Regions from separate parts of the Paenibacillus vulneris genome, predicted to be linked through region 1. Evidence: riboswitches for the same ligand, from Rfam matches in the RefSeq annotation. Region 1 holds a riboswitch; each other region holds the start of a gene.
The links. A riboswitch is a leader RNA that binds a small molecule or an ion and turns the genes downstream of it on or off. The one in region 1 is predicted to bind cyclic di-AMP.
Positions count from the first base shown of each region.

Region 1 (4,489 bases):
CTGATGGGAACCGAGGTACAGCAGCCGGTCATTAATGAAACGGCGCAAAAGCTTAACTTCACTAACGAAGGCGGAGTGGAAGGAACCTACCGCTTACTCAAAAATATTATGGGCTTGTGGATTCTGCAGGAAAGCCGCCGTGTATGGGAGAAGGCAGGGAAATCCTATTCGTTCCCTGAGCTGGTTCTATTGGCTCGTGAAGCCAAGCCGTTCGGCGCCTTCATTGACCCGGATCATCCGATGTTCCTGGCTCCGGGCGACATGCCGACACGGATCGTTCAATACTGCCGTGAAACCGGGCAGCAGGCGCCGGAAACGGCCGGCGAGTTCGTTCGCTGCATCCTGGAGAGCTTGGCCTTGAAATACCGCTTTGTCTTCGAAATGACCGAGCGTTTATCGGGACAGCAATTCAACGGCCTGCATATGGTCGGTGGCGGCATTAACAACACGCTGCTGTGCCAATGGTCGGCGAATGCTATAGGCAAGCCTGTATGGGCAGGGCCTTCGGAAGGCAGCGCCATCGGCAATATGGCGGTGCAATGGATCGCCCAAGGCGTATTCGCCGATATTTGGGAAGCGCGTCAGGCTATCCGAAGCTCGTTCCCTGTTGAGGAATATCAACCTGAGGAACAGGAGCTGTGGGGGCCTGCTTACGACAGATTTGTTAAGCTGACAGGGCTTGCAGAATCATCTAATCTGTAAAGAGAGGGAAGCTATGCTAGCTGCGGAGCGTTACGAGAAAATTGTAAGTGTGGTCAATCAAAGAGGCGCTGTAAGAGTTTCTGAGCTTAGCGAGCTCTTTCAGGTGACGGAGGAGACGATTCGCCGGGATCTGGACCGTTTGGAGCAAGCAGGTCGCCTTGCCCGCTCACATGGCGGAGCGGTCAGTATCAAGGACGACCAGCAGCCGGAAATTCCTTATTTCGAACGGGAAATCACCTACGCCGAGGAGAAGAAAAGGATTGCCCAGGAAGCGATCAAGCGGATCGGTCCGAACGATCGGATTCTTCTTGATGCCAGCTCTACGGCCTGGTATATGGCTGCGGAAGTACCTGATCTTCCTCTGACCGTTCTTACCAATTCGATCAAGGTCGCAACGGAGCTGAGCAAAAAGGAGAAGATCGATGTGATCTCGACGGGGGGCATATTGGCACAACGTTCCTTATCCTTCGTCGGTCCTCTGGCAGAGCGTTCCCTGGATACTTATCATGTCGATAAGGTATTCCTATCCTGCAAGGGCGTCCATCTTGAGCGCGGAATCAGCGAGTCTAACGAGCTGCAGGCCCGCATCAAAGAGCGGATGATCGGTATCGCGGATGAAGTCATTCTTCTGGTCGACTCGAGCAAATTCGGCGTGCAAGCATTTACTCATGTTGCGGATTTGTCCGATATCGATGTCGTTATTACGGATCACCGCATAGAGAAAGAGATGGTCGAGAAGCTGCAGAATCTTGGAATTACGGTCATTACGGTATAAATAGAGTCCCTATGAGAGAGGATCTCCATATACATTATGTGAATAAAAAACGGTTGGCCAATGTACTGGCCGACCGTTTTTTATTATCAAGATAGAACGGATAAGATTCCGATCGCGATAATTTATTAAACACTGCAGAATCACTGACACACCTTTGTCAGTGTGGGCCGAGTACAATAAGATTACCCAATATAAAGTGATCTTAGGAGGTCATGCAGATGCAAGGTGCACAAACGTTTCGAGGGATAGCTACAATCAGTTTTTGGGCGGATGATCTGGATAAGGCAAAAGCGTGGTACACGGAGCTTCTTGGAATCGAACCGTATTTCGAGAGACCGGGCTATGCCGAATTCCGTCTTGGTGACTATCAGCAAGAGCTGGGACTGATTGATAGACGCTATGCACCCGCAGGTTTAGCGAAGGGCCCGGGAGGCGCAACACTTTATTGGCATGTAGACGATATATCCGCGGTTCTCGATAAGCTGTTGTCGATGGGGGTTCAGGAGCTCGAAGCGATGAAAGAGCGCGGCGGCGGCTTCATTACTGCCTCCGTTGTCGATCCGTTCGGCAACATTATCGGGATTATGAATAACCCTCATTATGTGAAGGTGAGGGACTCCATAAGAGGAGAATAGCTTGCTGGAGGACATGTCTGCCTTTAAGCTCTTCTGCTTCGGAGGTCTACTGTATATAAAAACAGGCTGCACAAGCAGCCTGTTCCGCCTTACAACGTAATAGCCTTGGCCCCTATGTACCTGGAGCCCCAATAAGAGCTGTACAGCGAATCAATATGAACTCCGCGGGAATTCGTAGCCGAAATGAACTGCCCGTTCCCCAAGTAGATTCCGACATGGGAGGCCCCCGCGAAGAATACCAGGTCGCCCGGCGAAGGGTTGGCAACGGCGACTCCTACCGTATCGTACATCTCATTCGAGGTTCTGGGGAGATCGATTCCCTGGTTAGCGGCAATGACAAAACGGACGAATCCTGAACAATCAAACCCGTTCGGAGTACTGCCTCCCCATCGATAAGGAACGCCAAGATAGGCTTGGGCGAACTGCAGCATCGTATCCTGCTTCTTGGCTCTGTACCAGGCAGGGGCGTGGTACTTCCCATCCGCATCCACGATAGCAAGCTGATTGTCATTATCCCACTGCACTTTATAGCCGAGTGCTTCCGAAATGAAACGGAGCGGGATATATACGCTTCCCCGATCCATGCCGATCAAGGAAGTAACATCGATTTTTTTTCCGTTGACAAGCACAAACGTATCCCCGGTTTTCAACTCCAGGGTCTGATTTCTCTTATTCATGGAGACACGAATTTCTTTTCCTTCCCTGGACCAGTTGATCTGGTATCCAAGCGCTTCCATCAGTGGACGGAACGGTACCTGAAGCTGGGAGTAAGTGTCCACGACAGGCTGCCCCTCAGGAAAGTTCACGATCGTATCATTAACCTGAATCTTGACTCCTTCATCCAAAGCTGAGGCATGGGCATGTACTCCGGCAAAGAGACTGCAAGAAATAAATGCAAACGAAAAAATAAGCTTTTTTCCAAAAAACTTCAAAACTTGATTCCTCCTAATTGCCTCCGAGGTTAGTTGACGGGTTAGGGAGAGGTTGTCCCCTATTCATCCGATAAACCGACGAATATTCACCCCAAAATAAGATGTCCCCCGTACTAGCACTTATGCTGTGCTGATTCGGCATTTTTTACTAAAAGCTGTCCTTACATTGTATTCGTGATTCCATCGGCGAATCAGTGGGTAAGCTTCGCCAAACGCTCCATCATTTTCCGAAAAAAAAGGATAACTTTTCATGAGCAGTTACCAAGATACACCATAGGGGGCCAAAGATAAAGGGACTTGCGGCACATTTTTGCATGGGAACAAGACTTACGCGGAGGTAACTTAATATCCCCGGACTGCCTATCTTACCTAATGTTGCGTACTGTTAAAAAAATCCAAGGAGCGGTATGATGAGAATGGAAAGTACCGCAGCACTCAAAATAAGGAGGTATGGGTTATGGAGTACACTTATTTAGGCCGTTCCGGATTGAAGGTGAGCAGGCTGTGCTTGGGAACCATGAACTTTGGCGTCGATACGGACGAATCGGAGGCTTACCGGATCATGGATGCGGCTGTAGATGCAGGGGTTAATTTTTTTGATACGGCGAATGTATACGGCGGGCCGGGTGCGCGAGGGAGAACAGAGGAGATTATCGGCCGTTGGTTCGCTCAAGGCGGAGGCCGCCGGGAGAAGGTCGTGCTGGCGACCAAGGTATACGGAGATATGGAGGACCCGAATGACGGGCCTAATGCGGCCAGAGGGCTCTCTGCGTATAAAATTAGACGACATTTGGATGCCTCATTGAAGCGGCTTCAAACCGATCATATTGAGCTGTACCAAATGCATCACGTGGATCGCCATGCTGCGTGGGATGAGCTCTGGGAAGCGTTCCGCGTGTCCATTTATCAAGGCAAAATCGGCTATGTGGGGGCCAGCAATTTTGCAGGGCGCGATTTGGTGAAGGCTCAATATGAAGCCAGGAACCGCCATTTCCTCGGTCTTGTGTCGGAGCAGCACAAATACAGCTTGCTGTGCAGATGGCCCGAGCTGGAGGTGCTCCCTGCGGCGGAGGAATTCGGAATCGGGGTTATCGCCTGGAGTCCTCTTGACGGCGGTCTTCTCGGCGGCAATGCGCTCAACCCTGCCCAAGGGTCGCGCAGCGTCCGCATCCAGGCACGCGCCGAAGAGCGGCGCGGCCAGCTGGAGGCGTTTAGCAAGCTGTGCAAGGAGCTTGGCGAGAGCGAAGCCAATATAGCGCTGGCTTGGACATTAGTCCATCCGGCGATGACAGCGCCGATCATCGGACCAAGGACACTGGAGCAGTTCCAGAGCACGCTGCGTGTCACGGATATCAAGCTGGATGAGGACGTGCTGAAGCGGCTGGACGAGATTTTCCCCGGACCTGGCGGCGAAGCGCCTAAGGCGTATGCCTGGTAAGGCGGAA
Region 1 is NZ_BAABJG010000006.1:543,486-547,974, reverse strand. Features, by position in the region: gene ABEA66_RS07910 (rhamnulokinase) at 1-702, shown strand, start outside; gene ABEA66_RS07905 (DeoR/GlpR family DNA-binding transcription regulator) at 716-1,477, shown strand; gene ABEA66_RS07900 (VOC family protein) at 1,696-2,112, shown strand; gene ABEA66_RS07895 (C40 family peptidase) at 2,202-3,044, opposite strand; cyclic di-AMP (ydaO/yuaA leader) riboswitch at 3,048-3,195, opposite strand; gene ABEA66_RS07890 (aldo/keto reductase) at 3,502-4,482, shown strand.

Region 2 (4,489 bases), on a different contig from region 1:
ATCTTTACCGATATTGCTCCATTAGTTTACCTAGCATTTCCCTCATAACATGGATCAGCTCGTCTGGCGCTTTTACCTTTGCATCCATACCCAATCCAATAAAAAATTGGCCGAAAAATGGAAGGCTGCTTGTGGGGATTTGATCGTCCAGCCATCCTGTGCCGTCTTCTCTAACATGAATTTGCAATTTGTGCGCTGGCCACATTTCGGATTGGCATCTCTGCACCCCGTAAGCTCAACATAAAGCTCCATTGCCGGACTTTCCTCTTCCATGTAAGACTCCCAGTTTCCTGTATGCACTTGCGTCAAATCGATCGCTTTCAGTTCGGAAAGTTCAACAGATTTAACCCGGTCACAGCGAAACAAGCGAATTTCTTGGCGGTGAAAGCAATAGGCCGGACAATACCAAAACCCATTGCTGGCATAAATTCCGATCGGCTGGACATCTCTTAACCGCTTATGCTGTTTCGATTCGTACTCCATGCGCACCACTTTTTGATCGATCGCAGCATCCAGCAATAAGCTCAAATAAGGCGTGCTTGCATATCTCATCGGCGTAACCAGATCAAATCGTTTCCGCATCCGGTCGATACGGTCCCGAATATCTTCCGTCATATAAGAGTAAAACTTCCGCAGCACGGAATCTGTTTCCGCCTCAAAAGGAAGATTCTCGTAGTGCCTCAATGCATGGCTGGAAAAAAATACAGCAAGCGCTTCGTCTTCCGTAAAAGCAACCGGGGGCAGCATTCTCTCGTTAAGCATCTTATATCCCCCATGCTGACCGACCTCCGAATAAAAAGGAACCCCCAGCGCGCTCAACTCCTGCATATCCCGCATAATCGTCCGCGTGGAAACTCCAAATTCATCGGCAAGCTCTTTGGCGTTGAAAGACTTCTTTTTGTTGATGATCATCATAATCTCGATCAGTCGTTTGGACTTTGCCATTATAAACTCCATTTCGTGTATTGCGACAAGTATTGTCACTATTGCGCGATATGATGCTAATCAAGTCCAAAACAACCCAAATTGGACAATTTCATTTAAAAGGAGATGTTGGAATGTCAATGCGCTCAACGTCGTTTATTATGCTGGATGGACAAGCTGCGGAAGCAATTGAGTTTTACCAGGAAGCGTTGAACTCGAAATTACTGTTCAAAACTACGTACGGGGAAGGCAAGGATGCCGATGGTTTACCTGAAGAGGTGAAAACCCGCATTTCCCATGCCGTGCTGCAAACCGGTGAAAATGATTTGATGGTCGCTGATATCTTTCCGGGGCAACCTTATGTAATTGGAGATCAGGTGAATATTTGCATTACAGCGACGCAGCAAAACGAGATTAAAGAAATGTTTACTAAATTGAGTGAAAAAGGGCGAGTGATATTCCCGCTGCAGGAAACTGAATTCAGTCCGTGCTTCGGAATAGTGAAAGATCGTTTTAACATTACGTTCCAGTTCTTCATGAATGATACAACGAGCAGTTGGAGCTGAAAATAAAAGGCTTTGACCGGGGAGGAATCCCCGGTTCTTTTATGAATAATTGATGATCCTGTATAATTTTACCGTATAAGCTGCTGCGTGGGAACTACATTTTGTTCTTTCAGCAAAAGCTCGAAGCCAAAAACCGGATTGACGCAATCAGCATTGCAGAGAAAAACGGTTGGCTTTATCTAAGCGCATTTTGGATAAAGAGGGTGCTGAAGCGCAGGAAATCAAAGGGAATCAATTTGTGAAAAATGGAGATAGAGTGAGCAGGAAGCAGTTATCTGGAGATCGCATGTAAAGTAAGCGTTGCCATCCTGGCCGTTGGTGTAATTTCATCGCACAAGTCTCCCAAGTGTTCTTTACAGTTAAGGGCAACTGGCGTAATATACAATTCATGATTTGAAAAAAACAATGTTTCCAAATTCTGATCGCTTAATTTCCTTCTATAGGAAAGCGGGGGAACCAACACAGTGATATCCGTTCGGTGTGAGAGCCGTCCGCATATCGCTTGGGGTGAATCCGAAGGGTGCAAAGCTAGCTTGCGCCTGCCGGTAGGGCGACTCTCACCGCCCGAATCCGACAGCTAACCTCGTCAGCGTGGAACAGACTTTGAACTTCGCTATGCAGAAGTTCAAAGGGTCTATGGAGAGAGGATGATGAAGCTTGTGATCGCTATTAACGACCACAGGGCTTAAGCCTCTGTGGTCTTCTTGCGTCTTCTATTGAAAAACGATATGGAATGTTTCCATAAAACTTGATGAATATGACCTTGCAATGTATCGCTGAATCCTTAGTGCTTAATTAAGGAACGGGGGAACCAACGAGCTTACCGGCTCATGGGGTGAATCCTGAAATTTCAGGTAGGGCGACTCTCACGCCCGAATCCGGCAGCTAACCTCGTAAGCGTATCGAGAGAGGCAACGATGATCGTGTGCTTAGGTACAGCTATGGCTGTGCTTTAAGAAGCCGCGTGAAGAGTTCACCTCTTTTCGCAGGCTTCTTTTTTTGTGCCCTGATCCTGCTGCCTTCTCTTGAGAGATTAGGAGGAATGTGAAGATGAACGCCGCTCAAGAATTTATTCTTGTATCGGCGCCCAACAAAACCGGAGAAGGATTTATCCGGCTGCTGCTGTCCAAAGGCATTCCGTTCGCAGCAATTACGAACAGCCGGGCGGAGCAGGAGCGTCTAGAGAGCTTGGGCGTAAAGCATATGATTTGGATCGATACATCGGAATGCGAGTCATGGCTATTGCCCGACCTTCCGATCGGTAAAGTCTTTTTATTTGAAAGCTCCTTGAACTTGTGCTGCCGTTTCATTCAAATATGCAGGACCTGGACATCCAAAGAAATTTGCGTGGTAACGCATAATATGAATCCGCGGCTTGTCTATAAAGGTCTGGGAGCTGACCATGTCATTCATACTTCAAGCCATGATGTATCTTTCTTGATGAATTAATGCGGACGGAGGCATTCCTATGCAGGATGTATATATGGTAGTACTGCTGGCAGTAACGTACCTTTTGTTTTACGGCTTTTTGTCTTGGTGCAATCGGGTCGTTGAGGAGACAGGAGGCGAAAGATCATGACGGTTATCGCTGTCATCACTGTGCTTCTCTTCATTTATTTGGCTTATGCCCTGATTCATCCGGAAAAATTCTGAGCATTTCTTTCAGGAAAGCTCAGCAGACGAAGACAGCTTTCTTAGGAGGAAACGATAATGGGAATATTGCAAATCGCCGTCGTGATTGTCATTCTAGTCCTGCTGGTCAAACCATTAGGGACCTATTTATATCACGTCTTTTCCAATGAAGGCAATCGTACGGATACCTGGTTTGCTCCTGTGGAGAAGGCAATCTATGCGGTAACAGGCCTGAAGAACCGCCAAGGGATGACTTGGAAGACGTATGCTCTAAGCTTCATCCTGACGAATATCGTCTTTGTGGCGATCGGCTATCTCCTCCTTCGGGTTCAAAACGATTTGCCGCTGAACCCGAATGGTATCGACAATATGGAAGAAACGCTGTCGTTCAATACGGTCATCAGCTTTATGACCAACACGAATCTGCAGCATTACAGCGGGGAGTCGGGGTTATCCTACTTCTCGCAAATGGCTGTCATTACGATGATGATGTTCACCTCGGCGGCGACAGGGCTGTGCGCAGCTATTGCTTTTATACGCGGTATCACGAGCAAGGGAGAGACAATCGGGAACTTTTTTGAAGACTTTGTCAAAGCGCATATCCGGGTATTTTTCCCGCTCGCTATTGGGGTCACGATGGTGCTTGTAGCGCTTCATGTGCCGCAAACGCTGCAGCCGACCTTAACCGTCAACACGCTGGAGGGAGGCCGGCAGCAGATCGCTATCGGGCCTGTAGCTTCACTGGAATCCATCAAGCATCTGGGAACGAACGGAGGCGGCTTTTCCGGAGTCAACTCGGCTCATCCCTTTGAAAATCCGAGCGGTTTGACGAATGTGCTTGAAATTTTGTCAATGTGGTCTTTGGCGGCTGCCCTTCCGTACACATACGGACTTTTTGCACGCAATCGGAAGCAGGGCTGGGTTCTATTCTCGGCGATGATGATCTTGTTCCTGGTGTTCCTGTCGCTCATCTATACGGCGGAATCGGCGGGGAACCCGCTGATGAACAAGCTGGGAATCGACGCTTCGCAGGGCAGTATGGAGGGGAAAGAGGTCCGCTTCGGTATCGCGCAAACAGCGCTTTTTACAACGGTAACGACGGCGGCGACAACCGGCTCAGTCGATAATATGCACGATACGCTGACGCCGCTCGGCGGAATCACACCGCTCGCTTTGATGATGCTGAACTGCGTATTCGGCGGGAAAGGCGTAGGACTGGTCAATATGCTGATGTATGCCATTCTTGCAGTGTTTCTGGCCGGTTTGATGGTGGGACGTACACCGGAGTTTCTCGGCAAAAAGATCGAGCCGCGTGAAATGAAGCTGATTGCTATAGCGATTCTGGCGCATCCTTTCATTATTCTGAT
Region 2 is NZ_BAABJG010000036.1:111,300-115,788, reverse strand. Features, by position in the region: partial or broken gene ABEA66_RS28195 (helix-turn-helix transcriptional regulator) at 5-945, opposite strand; gene ABEA66_RS28190 (VOC family protein) at 1,059-1,490, shown strand; cyclic di-AMP (ydaO/yuaA leader) riboswitch at 1,904-2,097, shown strand; cyclic di-AMP (ydaO/yuaA leader) riboswitch at 2,255-2,406, shown strand; gene ABEA66_RS28185 (hypothetical protein) at 2,541-2,939, shown strand; gene kdpF (K(+)-transporting ATPase subunit F) at 3,066-3,143, shown strand; gene kdpA (potassium-transporting ATPase subunit KdpA) at 3,201-4,489, shown strand, end outside.
Region 2: another riboswitch for cyclic di-AMP. It lies ahead of ABEA66_RS28185 (hypothetical protein); the one in region 1 lies ahead of ABEA66_RS07895 (C40 family peptidase).

Region 3 (4,489 bases), 440 kb from region 1:
CGTTATGACAAAAGGAGCTTTCTTCCCTAACGGTCTTTGTTCCGGTTTAACGCCGTGACGCTTTCGTAAGCGCCGCGGCCCTAAGATGCCGGACAGATTTGACGATATTTCCATACAGATACGGATTGGCATGGTACCTGAATAACTGATATTGCGGCTTGGTATTGGCCTCGAGCAGCCAAATTTTGTGACTCTTATCAATGGCAATGTCCAGTCCCAGCTCCGTAATGTTCGGATAATGCTTCTTCATGGCTCTGGCAATGGTAAAGGATAGCTTCTTGATCCGTTCATCCCACTGGGGGGCGTCCTTTCTTCCGATGCCAAGCGTAAGAGACAGGGCCTGGTGCAGCCGGATGGGCTTTCCTCCGCTGCTGTGGTTTGTAACGAATTGATTTTTGGCCGCTACCTTCCCCATGATTCCAAAAAATCTCCACCTGTTATTAGGTCCGATATGGAGCAGCACCCGGAAATCTACCGGGCTTCCTTTAATCCTGATCAAATCTATCCCTTGCTGAACAATATAGCTTTTGCCCTCCGTCAGCTTATTCAGCTTGTGGGAGGCATCATGTACGTTACGGTATCTGTAGGTCTTTGCAGCTGTCCTGACGATGCAGGCTCCGCCTTCTTCCCGTGATACCTTAATAATGCCTTGTCCCCTCATTCCAAGATCCGGTTTGAGAAAAAGGACCGTATGCTTTTCGATCATTTGAATGAACGTGTCCGCAGAAAACATCTCCGTCTCCGGCAACAGGGCGCGAAGCGCATCTTCACTCCAAAGCGCCTCGTGCTTCAACCATTTTCCGCCGGGATACTTAAGCAAATTTCCTTTCACTGTAGGATCTCCTCCGTGTGATGAGCAGCGGTTGAACGCCAATACATACAACCAAGCAATATGACGTTACTTATACTATTCGGCTCCAAAGGAAAGAGTACCTCGCCTGTATTCATATAGGACTGCACACTTTACCTCCAAAAATGGGCTTATAAAGCAAAGACAGATCCAACGGCAGGCTCATATGATATTATGCGGTTCCACTCTTCGAGGGCCCGGCAGACGATTATTTCAACAGAAACGGGGATGGGTCATGAGTACGGACATTACGATCGCCGCGGTCGGGGATTTTTTAATGAAATATCGACTTATTGGCAGCGCCAGAGTCACCGGAGAGAAGCGTTATTCCTTTGACGAGATATTTGAACCGGTTGCTCCCTATTTGCGTGATGCAGATCTAACCATTGGAAATCTAGAAACCACTTTTTCAGGCCCGGAGATCGGGTACACCGTATCGCGAAGAAGCGCCAAAACTGGATGGCCGCTGTTCAATTGTCCCGATTCCTTTGCCAGCACTTTAAAAAGGCTGGGATTCGACGTACTGACAACGGCAAACAACCATTGTATGGATTGCGGCATTAACGGACTGAAACGAACCCTTAAGGTGCTTGACTCCAAGGGGTTGTCGCATACGGGAACTTTCCGCACGCACAAAGATTCTCAACAATTATTGATTAAAAATGTCAAAGGAATCAAAATCGGTATTTTGTCCTATACTAAAACAACCAACCGAATCCCGGTACCAAGCGGTCAATCCTGGGCCGTCAATCGGATTAGTCCAAGCAAAATCATATCCGACATCCGAAGGCTAAAGTCGAGATCGGTGGATCTTATTATCGTATGCATGCACTTCGGAAGAGAATACAGCAAGTATCCGAATGAGGAGCAGAAGCGTTACTTCCAACTACTGTTCAAGCACGGCGCCGATATTATTCTCGGGGCGCATTCCCATGTCATCCAACCGGCTATTTTCCAGGAATCCAGGGATATTACCGGGGTCAAGAAAAAAAGGTACGCCGCTTATTCCTTGGGGAATTTCGTTTCTACCCGATTATACGGAAACGATCATACGCTGACCGGTCTTATTAACCGTCTTCATATTCGAAAGCATGACGATGGAAGGGTACAGATCGTTCAGGCCGATTTTATCCCTACATGGACTCGCAGCACCAAGATTGGAGGACGTACCGCTTTTCGGGTCGTTCCATTATTAAACACGCTGGAAAAACATCCGAACCGGAATGGAAACGAAGCGGAGCGCATGTCAAAAATGGTCCATCACTTAAAAAAGCATATTCCCAGATACCATCATCAGTCGGACTTTAAAATTCTTTAACGCTAGAATCACAAAAAATGAGGCTTTGTCTCCGCAGCTGATTCCATTGCGGGGATCATCGAAATTATACAGCTGTTAATATGGAAAAAACCTTCCAAGCGGTCCGTTATCCGGGTCCCAGGCTTGGAAGGCTTTTATTATTTTATATTCATGCTAGATTAAGGTACGTGCCCTATTATTTAATTACTCTTCTAGCGAACATAAATTTGTTTTTGTAGTAGCTCGAGTTGATATCCGAAATTTTCACGTCGGATTTGCTGTTGATGTTGTGAATCATTTTACCGTTACCGATATAGATCCCCACGTGGCCTACGTCTTTCATGCTTTTCGAGCTTCCAATGTTACCGAAGAACAGCAGGTCGCCCTTTTGCAGGTTCTTGTAGGAAGTGATTTTTGTTCCTACTTGGGCTTGATGGTCATCGTCTCTATCAACTAGAGTAACTCCAACGTTAGCGAGTTTATAAACGAGAGCCGTAAAACCGGAGCAGTCCGTTTTATATGGAGCGTGGGCCTCTTGGCGTTGTGTCCACGGAACATACTGAACTTTACCCTGCAGAGAAAGCGCCGTTTTAACAACCTTGTCCCGTTTAGCGGCAACAGATAATGTCGACGCCTTGGTGCTCGATACGGTAGATGTTGTTGCGGGAGCTGCGGATACTCCAGTTACACCGATAATCGGGCTAAGTGCCAAAGCACTTGTCAAAACAATTTTCATCAAACGATTCAAAATAAACCTCTCCTTTTTTCGGCCTGCGAGGTTAGCTGACGGATTCGGGTCAAAGGTCAATCACCCTGCCGCTGACGCGGCTTCACCCCAAAGATTGGTTCCCCCGTGCTTCTATTAGCTTCGGCCTTTATTATGATTTTGCCCTATATAACCCAAGCGGCGTTGAAACCGCGTTTCTGGTTTTTTGAGCCACTCTAGTGTAGCATGGGCACCTGGCTATTTCATGGTGCAAATTATTCCATCGGCATACCTGAGCAGCCAGAAAAAGTAGAGGATTGTAAAATATTTCAGCTTGCATAGGGGTTATTCCGCGAAAAAACAGACTTTGGATGTAAATGAAAGGGAGACCGAAATTCCGGCCTCCCCATTAATTTCCTATGAAATTGACAGCTCCAAGTGCAACCTTTTTGAAATTGATGTTTTATCGGGACTGCTGCAGCGAAGTCTGAAGCAGAGAGAACAGCTCACTAAAGCTGCCGATTTGCTCATGGGCTCCCTCCAGCTCCCCTTCTTTGCGGAAACCGGCATAATCGCAGCCGATAACCGTTAACCCGTTCTCAAGACCCGCTTCCACATCAGAGGAACGATCCCCGACCATCCAGGCCGTCTTTACGTTATAGGTTTCCAACAGCATGCGGACCAGATCCACCTTGGAACGGGTTCTGAATTCTCCGGCACTGTATAAACCTTCGAATAAAGGTCCCAGCCCTTTATGCTGAATAACATTTTTCACATAAGACTCCAGCCCATTGCTCGCTACGAACAGGCGAACGCCTTGCTCATGCAGCGCCTTCAGCGTATCCGCAACTCCATCGTACAGCCGCCCTTCCCCGCGCAGCAGACCCTGAATTTGATAGTCCAGCAGCAATTCATCTGCTCTGCGGTGCACCTGAACATCCGTATCCGGCATCACCCGCTGCCATATATGCTCGAGCAGCATCCCCAGGCTTCCCAATATTTCGCTCTCCGGCGGCGTAGGTCCCGAATAGGCTCCTTCAGCCCTCAGCTGGTCAAATGTGGCATGGTAAGCCGGCAGAAGCAGCGTTTCCGTCTGGAACAACGTCCCGTCCAAATCAAATATCATCGCTTCCGGCTTGGATAAAGTCGGTTTCATGGTTAACTCCTCCGAATGCTGTTTTCTTTTTATACATGATCATTGTCAAACGAGGCTTTCCTAAGCATTAAGCTCATAGGGAAGTCATAGCGGACGTGTAAAGTATCCTTTAGACATCATAATTCCAATAATCTCCACGTGTCAATGCAGCCTTGTGAATCCGAGCAATTCATCTCACTTTAAGCATATTTATTGTTTATCAATCCATTCTGGATATGGATGGAACGATGGTTGAACCATACATATGTAATGAAGCGCCTAGTTAACAAAATCCATCAGATTGCGGGTGATGCAAATGGTGAAATTTTGTTCAAAATGTAATGAAAAGATGAGTGACGGAGACATTGTCTGTAAGTATTGCGGAACCTTCTTAAGCTCAACGGATCAAGCCGCATCCCCACCTGACCAAAAAAGCAGCTCTAAAGCGGGTACTATCACATGGATCATTATCATTGTTCTAATCATCGCCGCTATCATATA
Region 3 is NZ_BAABJG010000006.1:99,462-103,950, forward strand. Features, by position in the region: gene ABEA66_RS05840 (YheC/YheD family protein) at 47-832, opposite strand; gene ABEA66_RS05845 (CapA family protein) at 1,086-2,168, shown strand; gene ABEA66_RS05850 (C40 family peptidase) at 2,344-2,895, opposite strand; cyclic di-AMP (ydaO/yuaA leader) riboswitch at 2,901-3,031, opposite strand; gene ABEA66_RS05855 (HAD family hydrolase) at 3,317-4,009, opposite strand; gene ABEA66_RS36310 (zinc-ribbon domain-containing protein) at 4,305-4,489, shown strand, end outside.
Region 3: another riboswitch for cyclic di-AMP. It lies ahead of ABEA66_RS05850 (C40 family peptidase); the one in region 1 lies ahead of ABEA66_RS07895 (C40 family peptidase).

Region 4 (4,489 bases), on a different contig from region 1:
TTCATATTGAGCATCGCTGAGCTCTTCTTTCGGTTCCTTATTGCTTTCTCTATCGTCATGGCGGTAAAAAGCAACCAGCTGGCCGGTCAGGGCATCCAGCTCGGCCCGAATCGTGTGCGGGTTCACGAGCATATTGTCGTCCAGCCTCGGTTCGCCTTGCTTGTTCCACTCGAGCTCTACCTTATAGTAGGGGGCTTGTTCAGGCGAAGAATTGCGAAAAATGCCGCTGGAAACCAATTCGTGCGTATCGGGGATAGAAATCTGCTCACGAAGCTTCGCAATAGCCTGCTGAACGGTAAGTAGTTTCATTTTGGGCAGCTCTCCTTTTTCTTATTATGTTACATACGGCCTTTTTATTGCATGGTTGCCGAATATAGAAAAAAGCCGCAAATCCCTTGGAATTTGCAGCTTTTACAGCAATTATTTTGATGGACCTGACCGGCTTTCAATTCCGATAATCCCGGCATGTACCGGAATCAGCCTAGAAGCCAAAGGCCAGGCTTATAGGAGCTTTTCACGGCTTGAAGGCTTTGGATTGTCCGCGGGCAGTGCTGAGCGTCTGCCAATGCTCACTGCTCAAGTGCTTGGCTAAAAATACGATTTGGCCGACATGATACCCGTAGTGGGATACTTGACGCTGGATCGCTTTGATGACTGTATGGGCTTCGCCGCGAATGGCAACCTGGCGCAGCAGATCGTCTGGCTTTAACCCGGAAAGCGCATCGAATAATACGCTCCAGCCCTGCTCCCACAGCGCCATCAGCGCAGGACGATCCAAGCCTTTGGGCTCGAATTCGCCGTCCCGGTCTCTTGTAGGCTTTTCCCCGTCGGAAGTCAAGAAATCCGTCCAGCGGGACAGCATATTGCCGTGCATATGAAGAATCATCACTTCAAGAGAGTTCGATTCCTTATCAAGGAGGCAGTGAAATTGGGAATCATCCACTTGCTTCATCGCTTTGTCGGCCAATTGCTTCATGCTTTGAAACGCTTCAATGCTTTCTTGCAGAAAAACCTCGTTTACTGATGGACTTTGCTCCGATTGCGCCATACTCCTCATCTCCTACATTCGAATAGATGCCTATTCTTACGATATACGAAGCGGGGACGATTGTATATCAGAATGTTTTTATAAGGAGTATAACGGAAATTTATTTATTCTTCATTCATCGTATAATAATTCAGCATGACGCTTGTAATGCCAAGTACGACGTAGATGACATATTCCCCCAGGCCCGTTAAGTAAGCGAAGGGAAAAATAACAAACCAAATGCCGGCCAACAGCGAAATCCAATTCAGCCATGAATTCCAGCCCGATGCTTTGAAAATGAAAGCCAGAAGCGACGCGATGAATTGAAGGGAACCAAAGACAACACTGGTGATAACGGCGCTTTCGTGAGTCAAATCAATCCAATGAGGGCCAAAGACAAACAAGAGACCAATCAACGCAGCCAACAAATTTTTAACCGCCATGATTACACCTCCCGAAAATTGAGATAAGCCATCAACACCTCATAAGGGGTCTATTCTATGTATATGCAAGCGGTTTCAAAATGGTTCGGCGCTTGGCAAAAAAAAGATCTCTATGTACGGCAAAGCCCCCGGTGCATGAAGCGCCGAGGGCTGTGAAATCCTAAGAAATATTAGTTCGCGATAAATTCTTGTACCCATTCGCCGTTGTAGTAAGCAACACCGATTTTGGTGTAGTTAGGGCTCATGATGTTTTGACGGTGACCAGCGCTGTTCATCCAAGCGTTCATAACCTCTTCAGGGTTACGTTGGCCTTTGGCGATGTTTTCACCTGCATAGGTGTAGCTGATTCCGTATTGCTTCATCATGTCAAACGGAGAACCGTACGTTGGGGAAGTATGGTCAAAGTAGTTGTTGCTGTACATGTCCTTAGCTTTATCCATGGCCATATTCGCCAATTTGCTGTCGGAAGTCAATGCAGGAAGACCTGCTTTGGCACGCTCTTGGTTCACCAAAGTAACGACTTGGTCCGCGAAGGCGGATTGAGAATCCGTTACAGCTTCTTGGGAACCGCTGTTATTTTCTGTTCCGCTGCCATTGTTCGTAGTGCCGTTCTCGGTAGTTCCGCTGCCATTATCGGTAGTTCCGCTGTTATCTGCAGTACCGCTACCGTTATCGGAGCCGTTATCTACAGTGCCGGAACCGGAGCCGGAGTCCGTATTGCCGGTAGTACCTTGGTCCTGACCTTGACCAGGGTTGCAATTAAAGTTCATGTTAGGGAAGTTTTTCCAGATGATTCCTGCCAGCCCTTGGTTATTACCGGAGCCAATCGTTTGCCATTTTCCTTCTTGACCTTTCAACAAGGAATTCAAATCAATATTTCCTAGATTCTGACCTTGGCCTTGCAGCAAGGAATTCAGATCGATTCCGTACTGTTGAGTGATTTGAGACAAATCGCCAGCAGACACAGTATTCGCCGGTGCGGCGGAAACGGCGCTAACGCCGATGATTGGGCTAAGGGCCAGTACACCTGTCAATACAACTTTCTTGAAACGGTTCAACAACAAAATCCTCTCCTTTTCGCGGCCTGCGAGGTTAGCTGACGGATTCGGGTCAAAGAGCAAGCACCCTGCCGCAAGACGCGGCTTCACCCCATGGAATGGGTCCCCCGTGCTTTCATAGAAAGCTTCGGCCTGATAGTTTTGTTTGTTTGCTCATGCCCGGTTCGTTGTGCATCCTGCCGGGCTCTCTTGAGCCACTTCATTGTAGCACGTGCCTATACAGATTTCACGGCACAAAGTCTTCCAACATTGGGCGATAGAAACAACAGCAGCTTCCTTACGATTGAAGAAAGCCGCTTTGTTTTTATACTGAAGGCCAAAGCAGACAGGCCGCATCTATTAGAAAAAATAGAACTGATATCTTCGAATTTGTCCTGCTTTAATACGTGAAATGAAAGAGTTGCGAAGCTCAACAGCATTTTATACTTTTTTACAAGATTACTGTATAGGTGCTCCGAAATCGATATGCTATGATGAGATCACTATTGGATTGTAAGCGTCTTCTTGGGAGGGATAGCGGATGCATCCATCGCAATTGTTAACCGTGTTAGTGGTAGACGATGAACTGCCGTTAAGAGAGGAGCTTCGGCTCTTTCCATGGCACAACAGCCTTGCCGAGCTTGTAGGGGAAGCGGAAAACGGTGAAGAAGCAATGGAGCTGTGCCGTAAGCTCAGACCCGATGTGGTGATTACAGATATTACGATGCCCGTTATGGATGGTATGGACTTATTTCGGCGGATCAAGCAGGAGTTTCCGCTGACGCAGGTTGTGCTCTTGACCTGTCATAGTGATTTTGCCTATGCCAAGGAAGCATTGAAGCTGGGGGCTTTAGAATATTTGATCAAAGTATCCCTGCTGGATACGGAACTGGAGCATGTGCTGAATAAAGCCCGTGAAGCTATTCAGCGGGAGTACAATTATAGGCGCAATGAAATAGACAGGCAGCGCTGGGAGCTGACAAGACTGTTAAGCAGCACAGGCAAAGAACCAAAACGGGTGGAAGCGATAGATGCCATTTTAAAAAGCTGGGGCGTCTTATGGCCAATAAGGATTATCCGTCTGCATGTCAGTGTCCGGCCGCAGGAGGAAATGTTCGCCCATCATGAGCTCCAGTCTTTGTTAAGTGAGCGGGAGCTTACCGATGACCGTGACAATCCGTGCTGGCGTTGGATAACGCTTGGACCGACGGATTATATATGGATCCAGCGGGCTGCCCCAGAAACAGGGACGACCATACTGCTCTCAACCAGGCAGTGGTTGGAGCGGCTTCAATCCGCCATCGATGTGCGGGCCTCTTATTTAAGTGAAGCCGTAAGCCTCTATGCCGTCATTGGGCCTAGCATTTCATCCGCGGTTGACTTGCTGTCTGCCATTGAGCTTACCAAGCTGCCAGCCGCGGCTGTTTTCTATGATACAGGGGGGGCTGTTTATGAAATGTCAGCGGCTTCAGGAACGATCCGGCCATCCATCAGACGATCGGCTGTAGATGGAACTCTATCCAATGCGTTAAATTTTGAAATGCTGACGGAGCTTATGAGACAGACAGCGGCCGATAAGGCGCTGTTAATCGAATTTTGCCAAGGGCGGCTAACGGAATGGGTGAATCAAGTAAGGCCTGAGCCCGCTGGCTTAAAGTCGTGGCTGATCTCCAACCGGAAAGAATGGATGGGGGAGCGAGATAATGCTCAACAGCAGGAGCTTATCCAGAAGCTGCAAGCATCAAGAACGGCTTCGGAGCTCCTATCGATGGTCATTCGGGAGGTGGAAAACCGGGGGAAGCTGAAGTATCGCAAAGAAGTGGCACAAGCGATACAGCTCATCTCCAATCATATCGCAGAACCGATTACATTAACGTGGGCCGCGGAACGGGTAGGGCTCAGTTCCTTTTACTTAAGCAGATTATTCCGTGAAGAGGTAGGCGAGTCGTTCAATGAATATGTGACGATGAAGCGAATCGACA
Region 4 is NZ_BAABJG010000027.1:74,407-78,895, forward strand. Features, by position in the region: gene ABEA66_RS23230 (YcdB/YcdC domain-containing protein) at 1-309, opposite strand, end outside; gene ABEA66_RS23235 (DUF1572 family protein) at 515-1,048, opposite strand; gene ABEA66_RS23240 (SPW repeat domain-containing protein) at 1,153-1,470, opposite strand; gene ABEA66_RS23245 (CAP domain-containing protein) at 1,641-2,528, opposite strand; cyclic di-AMP (ydaO/yuaA leader) riboswitch at 2,537-2,671, opposite strand; gene ABEA66_RS23250 (response regulator) at 3,049-4,489, shown strand, end outside.
Region 4: another riboswitch for cyclic di-AMP. It lies ahead of ABEA66_RS23245 (CAP domain-containing protein); the one in region 1 lies ahead of ABEA66_RS07895 (C40 family peptidase).